One region of the Paenibacillus sp. AR247 genome, then DNA from elsewhere that is predicted to be linked to it. Evidence: riboswitches for the same ligand, from Rfam matches in the RefSeq annotation. Region 1 holds a riboswitch; the other holds the start of a gene.
The links. Region 1 has a riboswitch for thiamine pyrophosphate ahead of thiE (thiamine phosphate synthase). Riboswitches for the same ligand answer to the same signal wherever they lie in the genome.
Positions count from the first base shown of each region.

Region 2: linked by a shared signal. The riboswitch ahead of CPT76_RS32275 (ABC transporter substrate-binding protein) and the one ahead of thiE (thiamine phosphate synthase) in region 1 are both predicted to bind thiamine pyrophosphate.

Region 1 covers NZ_PCZT01000002.1:398,168-406,612, forward strand. Annotated here, with positions in the region: gene thiO (glycine oxidase ThiO) at 1-537, opposite strand, end outside; gene CPT76_RS02375 (thiazole synthase) at 564-1,343, opposite strand; gene thiS (sulfur carrier protein ThiS) at 1,352-1,549, opposite strand; gene thiE (thiamine phosphate synthase) at 1,533-2,180, opposite strand; TPP riboswitch at 2,324-2,433, opposite strand; gene CPT76_RS02390 (YeaH/YhbH family protein) at 2,672-3,628, shown strand; gene CPT76_RS02395 (riboflavin biosynthesis intermediates N-glycosidase) at 3,925-4,479, opposite strand; gene CPT76_RS02400 (DUF1266 domain-containing protein) at 4,571-5,290, opposite strand; gene CPT76_RS02405 (hypothetical protein) at 5,306-5,650, opposite strand; gene CPT76_RS02410 (J domain-containing protein) at 5,587-6,630, opposite strand; gene CPT76_RS02415 (molecular chaperone HscC) at 6,627-8,330, opposite strand.
Region 2 covers NZ_PCZT01000024.1:290,578-297,481, forward strand. Annotated here, with positions in the region: gene CPT76_RS32250 (MBL fold metallo-hydrolase) at 1-487, shown strand, start outside; partial or broken gene CPT76_RS42360 (hypothetical protein) at 594-818, shown strand; gene CPT76_RS32260 (CGNR zinc finger domain-containing protein) at 844-1,104, shown strand; gene CPT76_RS32270 (VOC family protein) at 1,635-2,021, shown strand; TPP riboswitch at 2,096-2,208, shown strand; gene CPT76_RS32275 (ABC transporter substrate-binding protein) at 2,409-3,458, shown strand; gene CPT76_RS32280 (thiamine-binding protein) at 3,513-3,806, shown strand; gene CPT76_RS32285 (ABC transporter permease) at 3,803-4,561, shown strand; gene CPT76_RS32290 (ABC transporter ATP-binding protein) at 4,589-5,404, shown strand; gene CPT76_RS32295 (TatD family hydrolase) at 5,446-6,300, shown strand; partial or broken gene CPT76_RS32300 (hypothetical protein) at 6,364-6,904, opposite strand, start outside.

The DNA of each region.
Region 1 (8,445 bases):
GATCAGGCCAAGATGCTCATGAATCTGCACGCCGGAGGCCAGGCAGGCCCGTTTGACCGCTTCCGTCAAATCCGGGGCATACACATGGCTCTCCACCGGAGTCCACAAGGCGGCAACTGCCTCGCGGGTCAGTCCCGGCTCGGCATCGAACAGCGCGCTCCCCGTTAATATTTCGCTACCGGAGCCCCAGCTCCGCTGCCATTCCAACCGGCTCTCCAGCGCAAGCAAATCCGCCTCGTGCCTCGCGATGTACAAGCTGCCGGTTTCGGCATATTCGAAGGAGACGCCGGAGATGTCCTTCACCGCCTGCTGCCATTGCGGATACAGCGACAAGCTCTCGCGGCACAACCGGAAGAACTCGTCCGGCGACTCCACGTTCTCTGAATACGGAGCGAGCATCCCTGCCGCCGCGCCGGAGGCCTGCCCACCGCAGGGTCCCTTTTCGAGCAGCGTGACGTGCAGGCCGCGGCGGCGCAGCTCCAGCGCGCAGGATAATCCGATGATGCCGCCGCCCATGACGATGATGTCTCCGCTCATTGTTACAGCCCCCTGTCCATCCTTTTTTATTCGATGACGAGCGATTCCAGGCCGCTGCTGGCCGAAGCATATTTCTTCTTCGGAATCCGCCCGGACAAGTAAGCCAAACGCCCCGCCTCAACCGCCAGCCTCATCGACCGGGCCATCATCACGGGATCTTTGGCTTTGGCCACCGGGGTATTCATCAGAATGCCGGAGACCCCCAGCTCCATCGCGAGCGCCACGTCACTGGCCGTCCCCAGCCCCGCATCCACGATGACAGGGACCGACAGCTCCTCCACGATCAATCCGAGATTGTACGGATTCAGAATGCCGAGGCCGGTCCCGATAGGCGCTGCGCCGGGCATAACCGCGGCTGCCCCGGCATCCTCCAGCTTTTTGCAGATCACCGGATCGTCGGAGATATACGGCAGTACCGTAAAACCGTCCTTGACCAATATTTCCGTCGCTTTTAACGTTTCAATCGGATCGGGCAGGAGCGTCCGCTTATTGGCGCTAATCTCCACCTTGATCCAGTCGCTGAGTCCCGAAGCCCGCGCCAGGCGGGCAATCCGGACCGCCTCATCAGCCGTTGTCGCCCCGGACGTGTTGGGAAGATAGATGTATTTCTGGGGCTCCACATGCTGCAGAATGGAGTCATCCTCCACCGAATCGAGATGGATCCGGCGGATAGCGAACGTCAGCACCTCGGTTCCCGAAGCTTTGATCGCCTCCATCTGCACATAAGGATCGGGGAACAACCCGGTCCCCAAAAATAACCGCGACGACAGTTCCTGTCCGCCAACCTGCCAATTATCTCTGCTCATTTTTCCCCTCAACCTCCCGCTACGAAATGGACCAGCTCCAGCTTCATTCCAGGCACAACCGGAGTCGTCTCCCACTGCTCGATCTTCAGCACCTGTCCGTCCGCTTCCACCATGACCGGCCTGCCGGACAGCCCCAGCAGGCGGAGGACATCGGCTACCGTCTCGGCCGCCAGCTCCCGCTTTGTTCCGTTAATGACCAGTTCCATCCGCCGCTCCTCCTCTACCTTCAAGCTTGTGAATGAACGCCCGGCATACCGCTTCCGGGTCAGGGCTGCCGACGATTTCGCTCACAGCGCAGACGCGGCTCGCACCGGCCCGGATCACTTCGTCCACGTTGCCCAGCTTGATGCCGCCAATCGCCACAAAAGGGATCTTGATGACCCCGGCGACTTCCCGAATGTACGAAAGACCGACCGGATCCACCACATCGGCTTTCGTAGCCGTCGCATAGATCGGCCCGACGCCGATATAATCCGCCCCTTCCGCTTCGGCGAGCTGCGCTTCCGAAATTGCATGGGTGGATATGCCGATGATCTTGGAGCCGACAAGCTTTCTGGCTTCCGCGATCGGCATATCGCCTTGACCGAGGTGAATCCCGTCGGCGTCCACCTCCATCGCGATATCAACGTGATCGTTCACGATAAAAGGAACACCGTAGCGGCGGGTCAGCTCCCGCAGCTCCGCCGCCTTGCGCAGCAGCTCTTCCCTGCCGCTTGTTTTGTCGCGGAATTGAACGATGTCCGCCCCTCCCCGAATGGCTTGCTCCATCACGTCCACCAGCCGGCGTCCCGGATGGAACGTCTCGCCGGTAATCGCATACAGACGAAAATCGACCATGACTGCTTCTCCTCTCTTCCCTTTGCCTTTCCCTCCATTTCATGCCGGCTTCTATCATCGCGAAGGGTAAGCCCTCATCTTGCGAAAGCGCCCTCTTACCCGGTTAACACAAAAAAACCATTCGAGAAATACACGAATGGCACCGCAATTCGAATGATATTCTCTACGCCAGCATTACCTGGATCAGATTAACGGTCCGCAGCATAAGGCTGCCATCTCAGCCGGACTTCATCCAGCACCCGCATTCCTATTTAATTTCACAACCACTATAGCCCAAACTGCTGACTTTTGGCAATAGCCAGAGTGAGATCGCCGGCATCGGAACGCCTTTCTCATCCATAGCAGCGATTCTCGCAAAATTTCATATATTTGGGTGCGGCGAACTTCTTATTTTATCTCTTGCGTCATCACATATCGTCCCCGCCCGTGAATATAAATGTTTAACAAGCCAAAGTTTGTGCTGAGTATGGGAACATGGGAGGTGCCTGAACATGCCATCAGACGATCATTCGCTGTTTGTGGTGTCCAAGGAGGACTGGTCACTGCACCGGAAAGGGTACCAGGATCAGGTCCGCCATCAGGAGAAGGTTAAGGAAATCATCAAGCAGAACCTGCCCGACCTGATCACAGAAGAAAACATCGTGATGTCGGACGGTAAGCAAATCATCAAGGTACCCATCCGGAGCCTCGATGAATACCGTTTCATTAAGCCGAAAGAGCAGCAGGAAGTCGAAACCGAATCGATCACGTTCAACGACATCCGCAAAAAAGGCATGCAGTCCAACATCGACAAGAAGCGGACGATCCTGGAAAATCTGCGGCGCAACGCCACTAGCGGCAAGCCGGGAATTCACCATATCAGCCCCGACGATCTGCGCTACAAAACGTGGGAGGACGTCGTCGTTCCCCATTCCAGCGCAGTCATCATTGCGATGATGGATACGTCCGGGTCGATGGGCACGTTTGAAAAATACTGTGCGCGCAGCTTCTTCTTCTGGATGACCCGCTTCCTGCGCCGCCAATACGAAAAGGTCGATATCGTCTTTGTGGCCCACCATACGGAGGCCAAAGAAGTCACCGAAGAAGATTTCTTTACCCGGGGCGAAAGCGGGGGCACGATCTGCTCGTCCGCCTACCAGAAAGCGCTGGAAATTATCGACCGGCGCTACCCGCCCGCCAAGTACAATATTTATCCGTTCCATTTCTCGGACGGCGACAACTTGACTTCTGATAACGAACGCTGCGTGCGGCTGATTGGCGAGCTGCTTAAAGTCAGCAACATGTTCGGTTACGGGGAGGTCAACCAGTACAACCGGAGCAGCACGCTGATGTCCGCGTACCGGAATATCAAGCTCGACCAGTTCATGTATTACGTCATCAAGGAAAAGGGCGAGGTCTACCAGGCGCTGCGTACGTTCTTTAAAAAGCAGGAAGGCGCACTGACCTAAGCCGAAGGACCGTCTCCTGGAACGCAAAATTATGGCATATAAAAAGGTCGTTGTCCCGTTACGCTGAGTAACCAACAACGACCTTTTTGCATGGCCGGGTGACCTCTATATAGCATGACCCTCGATTTGCAGCCTTTTTCCCACAATCGACTGATCCTGACTCCTGCCAGGCTCCTCACTGATGGCATGCTCATCATTGCCAACGTGCTCCTCATTGCCAGCGTGCTCCTTACTGCTGCCAAGTTCTTCACTCCCGCTAGGCCCCGCACGCACGACGTCCATGTTTCGTACTTCCGCTAGGCTTCTTCCGCCTGCAGACGGTCCCGAACCTCCATCAAGGCAAAGCCAAGCAGGTTCTTCCCTTTCCACAGCAGCGGGTTCAGGACCGCCTCGTCGTCCGCGGCCAACCCCACGCCCCAGATCGAATCCACGGGACTTGCCTCTACCAGCACCCGCTGCCTGGTGCCCAGTAGAAATTGCTTCAAATCGTCATTTTGGGAAAACTTTGCTTCGCTTCCCCGGACCACAATGGAGTACCCTTCCCGGTCCCATATGGCAGGATCGAATCCCCTCACCTTCCGCCCCAGATCTTTAGCCTGCTTCGGGTGCTTGGCTGCGAGAATCTGTTCCCGGATCTCTTCGTCACCGAACAGTCTGGCTTTCTCGGCCATCATATAATGCTCGGCACTTGCATATTCCACGCCGTCCACGGTAAACTTCGCTTCCCACCACTGGCTGAAGCAGCTCTTCGTAATAGATCCGTCCGCCGCGGGCTGGTGCCCCCAGAAAAAAACATATTTCAGCTTGGTCCCTTTCCGGAATGCCTTCCGGAGTTCTTCCAAGGTATACATCCTCTTCCCCCTATATAAGAGCATCCCGTGCGCTTAAGTCCTACAATCATTGATAAAGGCCCTGTGACCCGCATGCCCGTTGATCACAGCCTCAGGCATCCAGGCTGGCCGATCCCTTTCGGTACGCTGCTCGTTCGCCTCCCGGCTCAAGCGGAATATCCCATGGCGCCTTCCGGGAAGCGAAGGTACCCATCCCCAGCAGCGTCTGTCCGCGGGTCATGATATAGACTACATTTGCAAACTGCTCCTCCGGTTTCCAAAAGCGGCTGGCGGCCATAAATGCGATCAAATACTCTTCCCAGCTGCCGTAATGCTGCTGCACATACCCGGCCGCTTCCAATTTAATGGCCCAGGCCTCTTCCTTCGTCAAATATCCGTAAGCGAGCCCAACCCGGCTCAAGAAAATCGCCCATCCGCCCCCGAAGGCGGCTATTTCTCCGGCGGGCAGCTGCGGCAGAAACGTATGAACCATGCTCATCCGGGCATACTCCGGATGGTCTTTGGAGGCCTCCATCCAGTTTTGCCGTGCCTGTTCCGGCAGCGCCGACAGTTCGGCGTGCAGGGCCTTATAATCGTCACGGTTCCCGTCCTCCAGCAGCCAGCGAATCCGGGTCTTTAAGGTCTCGGCGTCCTTGATGTCCCAGAGCCGCAGCCCCTTTTTCAAAACCCGGTTCCCGAGGTAACGCTCAAATTTCAAAAACTCGTAAGGCACATAATAATAAGCCAGCACGCTGTCGATGCATACGCTGGAGAGACAGCGGAAGTACAGCTCCAGCTGTTTGATTTGCTTCTTCTTGTAATCGATGCGCATGTCGTCCTCCATTATCTAGGTTGATAGCACCCGGTGTGCTCTTAACGTTCTGTATAAATACCACAGCAGAATGGCCACGAACACCCCCGTGACGATAACGGGCACGTCAAAAAACAACTGCAGCACGATATACACAAAAATATAAAGCCAAGTTAACCGAAGAAATAAAAAACCGTCGAATATAATATTGTTTTTGACCACCTTGCGGTGCTCGGCCGGGTCGATCTTCCCCTGATCGTGGTGATGCTTATTTGCGGTAGACGACCAGTACATCAGGGTGCTCATATGCTGATTGTTTATGTCAAAGAACGCTTCATCCGTTCCTTGGCCTCCGATATCCGTCCCATCGCGGTGAGGCACCGTCCCTCCAAACAGAGCGCATCCTGATCGTCCGGATGGGCAGCCAAAATGCGCTCGCAATCCGAAAGCGCCTCTTCATACCGCTGATCATCGTATCGAAGCCGTGCCGCGTACCGGTAAGACTCCAGATCATCCGGCTGCAGCAGGATCGCATGGCTGAAACATTTTAGCGCTTCCTGCCGATTGCCTGCGGCCAGGTTATATTTTCCCCATAGCAGCTGCAGATCCAGATCGTCGGCAAACCACGCCGAAGCTTCGGACAAGCACGCTTCCGCTTCTTCCAGGTCGCCTTCCATCAGCATATCCAGTGCAGACTCCCGCAGATCCAAAAATCTCTCAATGTCCGCGGCATCCCCTACGGGAGCGTTAGCGAGCGAGTCATAACGCAGCTCCCGTGATCCGTCCAGCTGCTGCAGGATGTATTCGGCAAAATACGTTGGATACCGCTCCCGGAGTTCTTCGGGATCTTGCTGCCAAACGTCTCGCGGAAGATGCCTGCAGGACATCAGAAAGGACACGAACGCATGCTGCAGCTCCGGCCCGCGTTCGACGTCCCATACGATATCCTCGTTCAGCAGCCGCTCCCACGACTCCACCCGAATCCGGGCCGGAAAGTCGTCGTACAGCTCCCCTGCCTGATGAATCCACAGGCTGACCGGATCTGCGCTTGCCGTAGATTGGAATATTCCATTTGAGTATGTGGTTTGTGCGTTAAGCTCGCTTGGTTGATCAACTTCCCCTTTGGTATCCTCCAGCGGGTAGATCGGCGTGGAAAGTTTATCCTCATTCTCAGCCGGCTCGCGTACCGTTGTACTGGCCTCTTTGGCGAACTTGGATGCCGCCTCATAAGCTTCCCGAAGCTGCTGATAGCCCTCGGGATCGTCCTCGGGATGATGCTGCTTCAGCTTGGCGGCATAAGCTTTCTTGATGATGCGCAGCTCCGTGGTCCGCTCGATCCCGAGCCTTTCCCAGATGTTCATGTGAAGCTCATCCACCTTTCCAGCTGTTCCAATCGATCCTTGAAGACCTCGGCAGCTTTTTTGATTTCGCGGTCATCCTGGGTATGCAGTGCCTTTTCGAACTGTCCGATATAGGCAGCGATCACTTCCCGGCTCTCGCCCAGCGCCTCTTCGTACAACCGCTCGCCCCTTGCCAGCAGCAGTCGGTTTTCCGCCCGGTCTCTCGGGTGAATTTTGATATCCTGAAGCTCCAGCAGCCGCGCCTCGATCTCTTCCTTCGTCATGCTGCCGGCGTTCTTCTCGATGACGGCGCGCTTCTTCTCGCCGGTCGCAACGCTGGCCACCTCGACCTCCAAAATCCCGTTAATGTCATAGGTATAACGGACGTCAATCTTCTGTTCGCCGGCAGGGGCCGGCGGCACCTTAATGTGGATCTCGCCGAGCTTGATGTTGTTCTCGACGCGCCGGCTCTCGCCCTGATAAATATCAACGGTTAGCCGCCGCTGGTTGTCAGACACCGTGCAGAGCCGCTCAATCCGGCTGACCGGGATCGGTGTGTTGCGCTCGATGATCGGGAAGAAATGTCCTGATGAGAATCCTCCGTTACCCAGTTCCTGTACGATGCTGGTACCCAGGGTATAAGGGCACACGTCGGTAAGGATCATCTCGTTCAACGCCTCGTTCCGCTCCTTCAGCGCCGACTGGATGGCTGCACCGACGGCAACCGTCTCATCCGGATTGATGTCGCTGTACGGCATGCGTCCGAACATGCGGCCGATGACGCTTTTAATAAGCGTCATTCGGGTGGCTCCTCCGATCAGGATCACCGCTTCCAGATCGGATGGGGACAAGGACGCGTCTCGCAGCGCCCGCTCGATCGGCTGGCGCAGCCTCAGGAGCAGCGGATGGGCCAGCTTTTCAAATTCGTTACGGTCAAGCCGCACTTCATACCGGGTTCCATCGATCGTCAAAGCCATTTCAGCCGACGCCTCCCGTCCCAGGGCAAGCTTGCAGCTCTCCGCCTGTTTATGTATAGCCGATCTTGTTTTCGGGTCCAGCGCCTCCCACTCCATTTGGTGCGTCTCCAGAAAATGCGTCACAAGCAGCTCCGTAAAGTCCTCACCGCCAAGGAAATTGTCCCCCGCGATAGACTTCACCTCCATGACTCCCTCGAACAGCTCCAGGATGGAGACGTCAAAGGTTCCTCCGCCCAGGTCGAATACGAGGAACTGGGTTTCCGGCTGCTCCTGGTGCAGGCCGTAAGCCACCGCCGCCGCGGTCGGCTCGCTGATCAGCCGCTCGACACGCAGTCCGGCGATTTCGGCGGCATGCTTCGTCGCTTTGCGTTGGGCATCGTTGAAGTATGCCGGAACGCTGATCACCGCCTCCGTTACGGGTTCCCCCAGATAACTCTCGGCGTCCTCTTTCAAGGCCTTTAATATAAAGGACGACAGTTCCTCCGGTGTAAAGGAGTGAGGGCCAAGCTCGTACTTTTTCTCCGTTCCCATAAACCGTTTAAAAGTGGCAGCCGTCCGCTCCGGATGGGTAATCAAGCGCTCCTGGGCAATCCGGCCGACCACAATTTCGCCGTTTTCGTCCACGCTGACGATGGACGGTGTCAAATGTTCTCCGAGCACGTTGGGAATGACCACCGCACGGTCCTGGGCCCAGCAGGCCACCAGGCTGTTGGTCGTTCCCAGATCGATTCCGATCACAGCCAATGAAATCCCCCTCTTTCCTGTTGAATGTTGCCTATTCATTAGCCGGCCCCAGCCTTAGGCTCCAGGCCAATCTAGCAATCCGTTCTCTATTCTACCAGCAGCCCCCTCTTTAATC
Region 2 (6,904 bases), on a different contig from region 1:
TGCCGAAAATAGCGGTCTCAACCGCGTAATCGGTGCTTCCGTCGGCGATGCCTTCCAAATCGGTGCGCTGGGCGCAGCCGCCACGTACTCCGTCGACGGGGTCGGAGACGTGCAGATCGCCTGGGCGCTGAGCGACGGCGAGCACCGCCTGCTCCACTGCGGAGATACGCTGTGGCACGGCTACTGGTGGAAAATTGCCGCGGCTCACGGCCCATTCGATGCGGTATGCCTGCCGGTGAACGGTGCCGTTCTGGAACGCCCTGATCGTCAGCCGCCCAGCGGCATGCCGATTACGCTGCTTCCGGAACAAGCGGCCGCGGCCGCACGCGTTCTCGGGGCCAAACGGCTGGTGCCGATCCACCATACCGCCATCCACCATCCGCCTGTATACCTGCAGACTCCCGATTGGCAAAATCGCCTGCGGGCTGCAGTTGGTGATACAATGGACATAGCATTCCTGAACACAAAGGAAACGATTACTCTATAAAGGATGACGCATCATGGATAAATCCCCTTCCCGCAACGTGCTGGGGGGCGCCCTGTGGATCAATCTCGCCAATACGGTGCGCATGCGGGAGCACCGGGTCACGGATATGCTGGAGGAGCCAGGTTATTTAGACGAATGGCTCCACGATAATGAATTGCACGGCTTGAACAATACCCCAGGGGCAGCTTCAGCTGTGACGCGGGAAGACCTGCTGCCCGAACTGCTCCGTCTGCGCGGCGTGTGCCGGCACGTTCTAGAAGATCTGGACCCATGGTGGTACCCTTGTCGGATCGAGGCATTCGCCGCCATGGAAGCCGAAGCGTCACGGTTAGACGTGGCGCTTCGGGCCGAGCGGGATGCACAGGGCACCCCCCCATCTCATCACCTACGGGCAAAACGCCGTCCAAGGCGTGCTGTACCCCATCGTCCGCTCCCTGTTCGAGACGCTGGCAAGCGTATCTTCGGACCGCATCCGGATCTGCGAGCATGACGACTGCATCCTGCACTTTGTGGACACCTCCAAGAGCGGCAAGCGGCGCTGGTGCAGCATGGAAACTTGCGGCAACCGCCATAAGGCGGCCGAATTTTATGCGAAAAAGAAGCAGCGCGGGAACTAAAATAAGCCTGGGATCGTCTGATGGACATCCCGGGCTTTTTTTAATGGTTCTATTTCGTTGCTGACTGCCCTTCATTGATATGGCGGACACTCAGCAGTTTAGCTCCTTTGTCCAACGACTTGTAGGAGTATGTCGATAGGTACGTTCTTCCGACCTCTAACAAGTTCCAAGTGTTTTCATTATCGACTTTAATTTTAACTGGCCCTTCTTCTTTACTATGGGTTTTCTCGGCGACAATCCAATATGTCGAGCCAATGAGCTGCTTATCGAGTATCGTTATGTCCCCTCCGCCAGACGTTGGCCCGGTACATGCTGTCAACATACACATGAAAAGCCATGCTGCAATTATTTTTTTCAGGACCCTCTCCCCCGTTCCTGACTGTTTCAATACCTAACGAAGCCACCAAACAGCCTATAATTTATAAACAATGATGTTTGCATAAAGTTGTCTTACAACTCGGATTTAAATGCTATAATGGCCTTAATTTAGGGCAAACCCATTACTTATAAGTGAAAAGGAGCTTATACATATGGCTAATAAACGTTTGGATCATGTCGGCATCGTCGTACGGGATTTGGAATCAACCATCCGATTTTATACCGAGATCGTGGGCCTGGAGCTGAAAGGCCGGCTGACGCACACCAATGGCGTGTTCCAGCTGGCGTTTCTCGGTTTCGGGGGCAGCGACGAGACGGAAATCGAGCTCATTCAAGGCTACAGCTACGACCTGCCTGCCGAAGGCACGGTGCACCATTTTGCGATCCATGTCGACGACATTCAGAAGGAATTTGAGCGGATCCAGGCGCTCGACGGCGTGGAGCTGATCGATCAGGAAATCGTGACCCTGCCCAACGGATACCAATATTTCTTTATCTATGGTCCGGAAAAAGAATGGATCGAATTTTTCCAGAGATAATCTGGAATCGGGCGGATGTCTGGACACCCCCATGGGGATGGACTATAATATGGGAGGAAAACAACCCAAAAACCTTATAGAATCCGGGGTGCTGGAATTGGCCGGCTGAGATTGTATCCCTTCAAGATACTGACCCTTTTAACCTGATCTGGGTAATGCCAGCGTAGGAAACCGTTTGTCACGGCATACAAGCCGTGCTGATCTTGCGCATATGAAGCGTCCCGTTTACGGGGCGCTTTTTTCATTCATACTAGTGAAAAAAGCTTCTATGATTCAGTCACTCAGATCGGCTTACGATTCTAAAGTATAACGGGGGAGAGGGGATCACCGGTCGATGCTTCCACAGAGAGAATAAGAACGGCCGGACATCAAAGGAGAGAGAAAGCCATGAAGAACAAATCCATCGGACTGCTGCTGGTCTGCATGCTCGTACTGGCGCTTGCCGGATGCGGCGGCGGCCAGAACAATACGGGCAGCGGAGAAGGCACATCCGCTTCCGACAGCACGGCAGGCCAGGATAACACCGCAGCGAAGCCGCTGAAGGACGTCAAAGTCGTCCTCGACTGGACGCCCAACACGAACCACACTGGGCTCTACGCTGCCAAAGACTTGGGCTACTATAAAGAAGAAGGCTTGAACGTCGAAATCGTGCAGCCGGGCTCCACCGGCGCCGATGCCATGGTCGCTTCCGGCAAGGCACCCTTCGGCGTAAGCTATCAGGAGAGCGTGACCCAGGCCCGCACGCAGGGCGTGCCGCTCGTCTCCATCGCCGCGGTCATCCAGCACAATACGTCGGGCTTTGCCGCACCGGTGGACCGGGGCATCAAGACGCCGAAGGATTTTGAAGACAAAACCTACGGCGGCTGGGGCTCCCCTGTGGAGGAAGCCGTCATGGGCTCCATCATGGAGATCGACAAGGCGGACGTGAAGAAGGTGAAAATCGTCAACATGGGCGACGCCGATTATTTTACCGCCGTGAAGCGGGACATCGACTTCGCCTGGATCTTCTACGGCTGGACTGGTATCGAGGCGAAGCTGCGCGGCGAGCCGCTGGACATGCTGTATGTCAAAGATTATTCCGAGAAGCTGGACTACTACACGCCGGTTCTCGTAACGAACGAGAAGCAGATCAAGGACGACCCTGAGCTGGTTAAAGCGTTTATGCGCGCGACCGCCAAAGGTTATCAGTACGCGATCGACAAGCCCGAAGAAGCTGCCAACCTGCTGCTGAAGGACGTGCCGGACCTCGATAAGCAGCTGGTGATCGAAAGCCAGAAATGGTTAAGTCCTAAATATCAGGACGACGCAGCCCGCTGGGGCGAGCAGAAGGAACAAATCTGGAAGGGCTATTCCGACTGGATGTACGATCACAAGCTGCTGGACAAGCCGCTGGACGTGAAGAGCGCGTACACGAACGACTTTTTGCCGGAACAATAAGCCGCATCCAACCAAAAATACACGTAATCTTATCAGGAGAGGAAGTTGATTCGCATGGCCAATACGCTGTTAAGCATTCAGGTGATCCCGAAGACGCCGGGCAACGAAGACTCTTACGCCTACGTCGACCGTGCCATTGAGGTCATTCAGCAGTCCGGCGTGAAGCATGAGGTGCACCCGCTGGAAACGACGATGGAGGGCGAGCTGGAGGAGCTGCTGGACGTCGTGCGCAAAATGCACGAAGCTCTGGTGGCCGCAGGCAGCCCGAGTATCATCTCCCAGGTCAAAATCGCCCATAATCCCGGCGGAATCAGCATGGACAAGCTGACGGAGAAGTACCGTCCATGAGAAGCTGGTGGAAAAACGTATGGCCGCCCCTCGTGGCGGTCATCTTCTTTTTGCTCGTGTGGCAGCTGCTGACCTCCCTGTTCCATATTGAACAATGGATTTTGCCTGCGCCGAGCGACATCGCCCGGGAAGCCGCGGCCGCTTCCGGCGGCTTGTGGGAGCATGTATGGGCCACGCTGAAGCTGACCGTATTCGGCTTCGCCATCGGAACCGCCATCGGGCTGGTCATCGCACTGATTCTGCATTTGATTCCGTTTTTAAAACAGGCGCTGTATCCGCTGCTCATTCTAAGCCAAAATATCCCGACCATCGCCCTCGCCCCCCTGCTGATGATCTGGTTCGGCTTCGGCCTCCTGCCCAAGCTGATCGTCATCACGCTCGTCTGCTTTTTCCCGGTGGCGGTCGCCGCCCTGGGCGGCTTGAAGCAGACCGATCCCGTCATGATGAACTACATGCGCATGATCGGGGCGGGCAAGGGCCAAATTTTCGCCAAGCTGGAGCTGCCCCACGCACTCCCTTCCATCTTCTCCGGCATTAAAATCGCCGCCACCTACAGTGTCATGGGTGCGATTATCGCCGAGTGGCTGGGGGCCGACAAGGGCATCGGCTATTATATGATGCTGCAAAAATCGGGTTACCGCACCGACCGCATGTTCGTGGCGATCATGATCATCGTCGTGCTGAGCCTGCTGATGTTCGGGCTGATTGCGCTGCTCGAAAAATGGTTCGTCCGCTGGAAGCCGAAGCAGGGCTAGCGGGCCTGGCAGGAAAGGAGAATTGCCGTGATAAATCAAGAAACCACGCCTGCACTGGAGATCGACTCCGTCAGCAAAAGCTTCAAAGAGAAGCGCCGGACGCTGCCGGTACTCAGCGACATCTCGCTGACCGTGGGCCAAGGCGAATTCGTGTCCATCATCGGACCGTCAGGAAGCGGCAAGAGCACGCTGCTGCACGTGATCGGCGGGCTGACCCGCCCGGATGCCGGCACCGTCCGGATGAACGGCGCCGAGGTGACCGGGCAGCAGGGGCATATCAGCTACATGCCGCAGCAGCCCGCCCTGTTCCCTTGGCGGACGATCGAGGACAATGTGCTGCTGGCCCAGGAGGTGCACGGCACTGTCAGCCGGGAGGCCCGTGAGGACGCGCGGCGCTGGCTCGCCAAAGTCGGCCTGGCCGGCTTTGAGAAGGCGCATCCGCATACGCTGTCGGGCGGCATGCAGCAGCGGGCGGCCTTTCTCCGCGCGCTGCTCAGCCCGCAGGAGCTGATGTGCCTGGACGAGCCGTTCAGCGCGCTCGATGCGCTGACCCGCAGCGACATGCAGCGCTGGCTGCTCGACATTTGGGAAGAGAACCGCCGCTCGGTTCTCTTCATTACGCACAACATCGAGGAGGCGCTGCTGCTCTCAAGCCGTATTTACGTCTTCTCGAGCAGGCCGGCCGCGGTGCTGCACGCCATCGACGTGCCGTTTCCGCGCCCGCGGCGCGAGGAAGTGACGGAGGCTCCCGAGTTTCTGCAGCTGAAGCGTCAGCTGAGCGAATGGATGCGCGAGGAGCAGCGAAAAATGCAGGCTGCACAGCAAGGAGGTTCACGCCTATGAGCGGCAACCACAGCGAAGTAAACCCCGCAAACGGCCAAGAGATGGTCCTCGACCGGGCAGCAGCGGCATCCGCATCGCCGGCGGAGGCGAACCGGTCGCCGCTTGCGCCCTTGATCGATGCCCATATTCATCTCGATACCTATAAGGAGCACGAGACGCAGGCGCTGCTCGGGAGCCTCACGGATGCAGGCGTCGCATCCGTCATCGGCGTGTCCATGGATTTGGCATCGAGCCAAGCCAATCTGAGGCTTGCCCAGGCTTGGCCCGGGGAAGTCTATCCCGCCTTCGGCTTCCATCCTGAGCAGCCGCTCCCTGCTGACCGCGAGATCGACGCGCTCTTCGGGTGGATGGCGGAGCATGCGGATGACATGGTCGCCGTCGGAGAAGTCGGCCTGCCGTACTACTCACGGCTGGAGGCTGCCGAAGCCGGGCTTCCTTGGGATAACGGGCCGTACGAGGCGCTGCTTGAGCGCTTCGTACGTTTTGCCCGGGACCATAACAAGCCGATCGTGCTGCATGCCGTGTACGAGGATGCGGATATCGCCTGCGATCTGCTGGAAAAGCACGGCGTCTCCCGCGCCCATTTCCACTGGTTCAAAGGATCGGCGGACACCGTGCGGCGCATGGCGGATAGCGGATATTACGTCTCGTTTACGCCGGATATCGCCTATGAGGCGGAAATCCAGGAGCTCGCGCGCCGGTATCCCGCCTCCCAGGTGATGACGGAGACCGACGGGCCTTGGCCGTTCGAAGGACCGTTCGCCGGTCAGATGACCCATCCCCGCATGACCGCGGAGGTGGCCCGCGTATGGAGCAGCATTCGTGGCGTCCCCCTGCCGGAAGCCAGGGCGCTGCTGCATGCCAATGCCTGCCGTTTTTACGGCCTTCCGCGCTAAATCAAAAAAGGGTCTGCCCGCTGCGGGCAGGCCTTTTTCTTTTTACAAACCCAGGATATGCCCTTAATACAGTTTCTGCTTGTTTTCAACCCGCTTGGTATCCAGATTCAGTTCCTGATAATAGATCATGTTTTTGTCCACCTTGGTCACGTTGAAAATGACACCGGTCTTCCGGGACGTTTTGGGCCCCTTCACCACGGTGACAGTCTGAGCGAACACCTCGTCCGGATCCGGTACGGCTTTCAAGGAATCCACACTGATCTGGCTTCGGTACGTATGCGGATGCTTATCGAAATACTCCGTAGACCGAATCAGCCTGCCATCCTCGTCCCATCTGGGCTCGCCGAAGGTGTTCAGCACAGCGTAAGGCTTCAAATCCCCGGTATAGTAAAGTTCCGATTTATAGCGGTCGGGATTACGGCTCGTTACCCGGGTGACGAAAAAGTATGGCCCGGTAGGGCTTAGGGATACGCTTGACTCCTTGGCGCTGTATGTATGCTTGATGACGAGCTTTTCCGTTTTCGCCTGATAGTCTCCCAAATAGACCTCGAAGCTGCTGCTGGCCGTCGATTTAATGTATACGTATTTTTGGGTGAGCCGGGAA